DNA from 2 places in the Colwellia sp. SU-HH01172 genome. Region 1 is predicted to be linked to the other one. Evidence: predicted binding sites of a transcription regulator. Region 1 holds the regulator's gene; the other holds the start of a gene.
What was found. Region 1 encodes FNR, which switches genes on or off when oxygen is low (the NO sensors DNR and NnrR bind a similar motif). Its sites were predicted from a motif close to TTGATCTAGATCAA; they were not measured.

Region 1 (2,417 bases):
AACTCAAATCAGTTCAGACCTTGAGAGATGTTTCCATACGCACTGCAAAAATTATAAAGCAAAACTACCTTTGGGCATTTGGTTACAATGCCATCGTATTACCTTTGGCGGTTATGGGTTATATTGCACCATACATGGCTGTTATTGGCATGTCTGCCAGTTCAATTTTAGTGGTGAGTAATTCGTTAAGGCTATTAAGAAAATGAGTGTAATTTACGTATTGATCCCTATTGCTATTCTGTTAACGGCTGTTGGTATTTATATCTTCTTTTGGGCGGTAAAAACAGAACAATTCGATGATCTAGAAAAACAAGGCATGAGTATTTTATATGACGATGCCAACGAAAAAAAAGACGAACAAGTTGATAACGACGACGATAATTCCACGATAAATAACGAGCAAGATACACAGAAGTAACCCTTAATATGACCCTAGATTACTTCTCAGCATTTGTTATTGGCTTATTAGGCTCTGGGCATTGTATCGTGATGTGTGGTGGCATTAGTACCATGCTCACCACAGCAATATCGAATGAGGTCAGCAATAACAAATATCGCATTGTTTTTGCCTATAATTTCGGACGAATTTTTTCTTACAGTCTCATTGGCGCATTAGTCGCGTTTACCAGTTCAATGGCGGCAAAAAATGTCGGTTTGCCCATTGCAGCGTTAAAAACTGTCGCTGGCATCTTTCTTATCTTACTCGGTTTATATCTAGGACAGTGGTTAATGTGGTTAAGCCATGTCGAGCATATTGGTAAAAAACTATGGCGCCATATTTCCCCTAATACCAAGAAGTTTATTCCGATTAAAAATACTCGTAGTGCATTTGCCTTAGGGGCATTATGGGGCTGGTTGCCTTGTGGTTTGGTATACTCAACTCTTACCTGGGCATTAGCCAGCGCTAATACTATTAACGGCGCCTTAATTATGTTTTTCTTTGGCCTAGGTACCCTGCCAGCATTACTTTCTGTCTCACTGGGCACTATCAGTATTAAGTCCCTACTGAGCAATACGCTCTTTAGAAAACTCGCCGCTATTCTGGTGATTTTATACGGTATTTATACTATACTTATTGCATATCTATAACGCATCTAATATGATCCACATCATTAAAATGCAAATGAACTATAGGTCATTATGAGTAATAAATCGTGTACAGGTCAGCAACATATTCACTGTCAAAACTGTAGCATTAGTGAGCTATGCATACCGTTTTCTTTAAACGATAAAGAACTCGATACCTTAGATAATATTATCGATCGTAAGCGACCTATTCATAAAGGTGAGCAAATATTTAATGATGGCCAGCCTATGCATGCATTGTACGCCATCCGTTCAGGTACCTTTAAAACCTACACGGTAAACGAGCAAGGTGAAGAGCAAATTACCGGATTTCATTTAGCAGGTGACTTATTGGGTTTTGATGCCATTGCCAATGCAGAACATCCAAGCTTTGCCAAAGCTTTAGAAACCTCTATGGTCTGTGAAATCCCTTACAACACACTTGATACCTTATCTAACAGCATGCCGAAACTAAAAAAACAAATTTTACGCATGATGAGTACGGAAATTCGTGGCGATCAAGAAATGCTAACCTTGCTGAACCGAAAAAATGCCGAACAACGATTAGCAACGTTTATTAGTACCTTAAGTACTCGTTACCATGCTCGTGGTTTATCGGCGTCAGAGTTTCGTTTGTCGATGACTCGCAGTGATATTGGCAACTATATTGGTTTAACGGTTGAAACCATTAGCCGTTTGCTTAATCGTTTCCATAAAAATGGCTTGATCCAAGTTGATGGCAAACTCATCACCATTTTAGATATTGATAAATTAAACGAGTGCGCAGCGCTTTAACCCCTTCTTACTTTTCTAAATTTCCTTATTGAAACAATTCACGCTATGCTTAGCGTGAATTGTTGTTTATCTTAGAGACGATAATAATTTGATTTAAAACAACTATTATTGACTCAAAGTGGTCTATTGTTATAGTTACAGTAGACAATTGATAAAGGAATTAGATATGGAAAAGTATCAAAAAATACTCGCTATTGTTGACCCAACAACAGAAGATCAAAAAGCTTTAGAGCGTGCACTAGAATTGGCCCGTAAAACAGGCGCTAGCATTACAGCATTTTTGACCATATATGATTTTTCTTATGAAATGACCACCATGCTTTCAAGCGATGAGCGAGAGGCTATGCGTCAATCGGTGATCAACGACAGAACTCAATGGTTACAGTCAATTATCTCAGAGCTTGATGTTGCTGAACTCAGTATTGATTGCCAAGTTATTTGGCATAACCGCCCCTTTGAACAAATCATTGAGCAAGTGCTTAAAAATGGCTACGACATCGTTATTAAGGGCACGCATCAACACGATAAACTAAAATCAGTCATCTTCACACCGACTG
Region 2 (2,417 bases), on a different contig from region 1:
GCAAAAAACCTAGCCCATCGAAATCATATTTCAAATAGTCATAACATGGAGGCTTCATTGCTGGTAACACAAATCCTCTATCTAATTCAGAGTTATATTTAGATAATGCCTTATGTATATTTTTAATTGCATTGATCTGCCTTACACATACAAAAATGGCTTTGTTCAACGCCATTTTTTCTTTTGTATGCTTTATCTCTTCGTCATTTTTTGACTTCAATTTGAAAGCCGCAAAGGCACCAACAAATGCGCCAATTAGAACGGTTACCGCTTTATACAAATATTCTAAATTTGCCGGAAGAACTTTATTCTCAATTGCAATTGAAGATAAGTACCAAAGATTTAAAAGTAGCAAGGCTAGTATTACTCCTAAATACTCATTATATTTTTTCAAACTCCACCCTTACAAAGAAACATAACAGCTTATTATGTAGACGTCTGACTAATTACGGCCACTTCGATATTCAATAAGTTACCAGATATCATATGAAATTCAATCTCTTAAATATTGCTATTATAAGTTTATCGTTCAATGAATGTAATTACTGAGAAGTCTCACTAATATCCAATGTAGATTTCGATATATCGCTAAGTAAAACGTATTGAACCACTTAAATTGTTTAACTAGGCTTTTTCGCCAACATAGTTGCAAACTGTAGTTTTGCGCCATTGTGCATAGTACCAACATCTTCATTATATTTGACCATTTCCCAGCCTTGATAAGCTTCGCGCAACTGCCCTACTTTTAAGGTAAATGGGAATGGTGCTGGGCATGGATGTTGTTCAGTGTTCATGGCGCAAACAATGAGGTTATAACCGCCTGCTAAAGTAGAGTTTTGCATATCAGCAATAACCGCATCAACGCGAGTTGGGTCAATAAACATTAGGGTGACGGTACAAGAAATAAAACCGTAGTTCTGGCCAAGGTTGGCATTGTTAATATCGTAAATTTTTGTCTTAACATTATCAAAACCTTGTTCATTAATAATACTTTGCAGCATATTAATTGCACCAGGATTGGCGTCTATGGCTGTAACGTTAAATCCATGCTGGCCAAGGTAAACAGCATTACGCCCATTTGAGCAGCCCATATCTAAGGTATCGCACGGTTCAATAACTTTACACGCTTCAACTATTTCACTATGCGCAGGGTTTAAGCCGTAACGGCTATTTAGATCTATCATGATAACTACTTAGGTTTTGAATTGGGGGCATTATCTTACTACTAAGTTATTGGTGCTACTTGACCCAAATCAACAACATTGGCTATTCGGATCTAAGTTTTCACTTAACGCATTAAGTTCTGACTTTTAAGCCAGTCCATCACCTTAATAGAACCAAGTGAACAAAGGGCTAAGAATTCCTTAACCAAATATCGGCATTCACTGTTGGTTTATTTTTACGTTTTTTCTTACCCGTGCCTTCAGGTTTTGCCATAGGTTTGTTCACTGCTATTAACGCTTCATTAATGGCTTCGTCAACTTCAAATCCTGCAACTTGCTCGCGTTCTAGCCTGATTTTATTCTTCTTTTCGATGATTTTAAAATGATGATAATCTTCGTGATCAATTAATGATATTGCTAAACCGACCTCACCAGCACGGCCACTGCGCCCAATACGATGCATGTAATCTGAAGGACTTCTTGGTAAATCGAAATTTATTACCACCGGCAGTTTTTCTATGTCGAGACCACGGGCAGCAATGTCGGTGGCAATTAGTACATCTATCTCACCGGTTTTAAAGCCATCGAGTACGCGATGACGAGCCCCTTGTCCTTTATCGCCATGAAATACTTCTGCGATAATGCCACGTTTAGAAAGCTTTTCAGCCAAATGGTTACAATTGTTTTTTGCGTTCACAAAAATAAGCACTTGTCGCCATTGATGTTGCTTGATCATATGAGCAAGTAATGCGGTTTTTTCGCCTTTATTTACGGTAAAAACCCGCTGTACTAAGGTACTGGTGTCAGCACTTTGTACTTGTATTTCAATGGGGTTATTAAGTAACTCTTGCGTTAATGTTTGTACTTGCTCAGGGAATGTTGCTGAAAATAATAAGGTTTGTTTTTGCTTGGGCAATAAAGCCAAAAGTGCAGATAATTCTTCAGTAAAACCAAGGCTTAACATCCGATCAGCTTCATCAAGCACTAAGGTTTTTACCTTGTCGAGCTTAATTGCATTACTGGCGATTAAATCAAGTAATCGACCCGGAGTTGCGACTAAAATATCTGTGCCACCACGTAATGCTAGCATTTGGGTATTGGCAGACACACCACCATAAACAGCTGATATTTTTATTTGGCCATTAAAGTGCACAGCATAAGATTTTATGCTGTCAGCAACTTGTCTGGCTAATTCTCGTGTCGGCACTAAAATTAACCCAGTGACATAGTTACCTTTACTGTTTTTACCTGAGT

Region 2: tehB (tellurite resistance methyltransferase TehB) is a predicted target of FNR. The motif match lies at 1,244-1,257, and genes of this name have one in related genera.

What each region holds. Positions count from the first base shown of each region.
Region 1 is NZ_BAAJMB010000004.1:264,169-266,585, reverse strand. Features, by position in the region: gene AC27JP_RS12630 (heavy metal translocating P-type ATPase) at 1-206, shown strand, start outside; gene ccoS (cbb3-type cytochrome oxidase assembly protein CcoS) at 203-418, shown strand; gene AC27JP_RS12620 (sulfite exporter TauE/SafE family protein) at 427-1,089, shown strand; gene fnr (fumarate/nitrate reduction transcriptional regulator Fnr) at 1,141-1,860, shown strand; gene uspE (universal stress protein UspE) at 2,027-2,417, shown strand, end outside.
Region 2 is NZ_BAAJMB010000002.1:252,781-255,197, forward strand. Features, by position in the region: gene AC27JP_RS08195 (hypothetical protein) at 1-394, opposite strand, end outside; gene tehB (tellurite resistance methyltransferase TehB) at 621-1,184, opposite strand; gene AC27JP_RS08205 (DEAD/DEAH box helicase) at 1,354-2,417, opposite strand, start outside.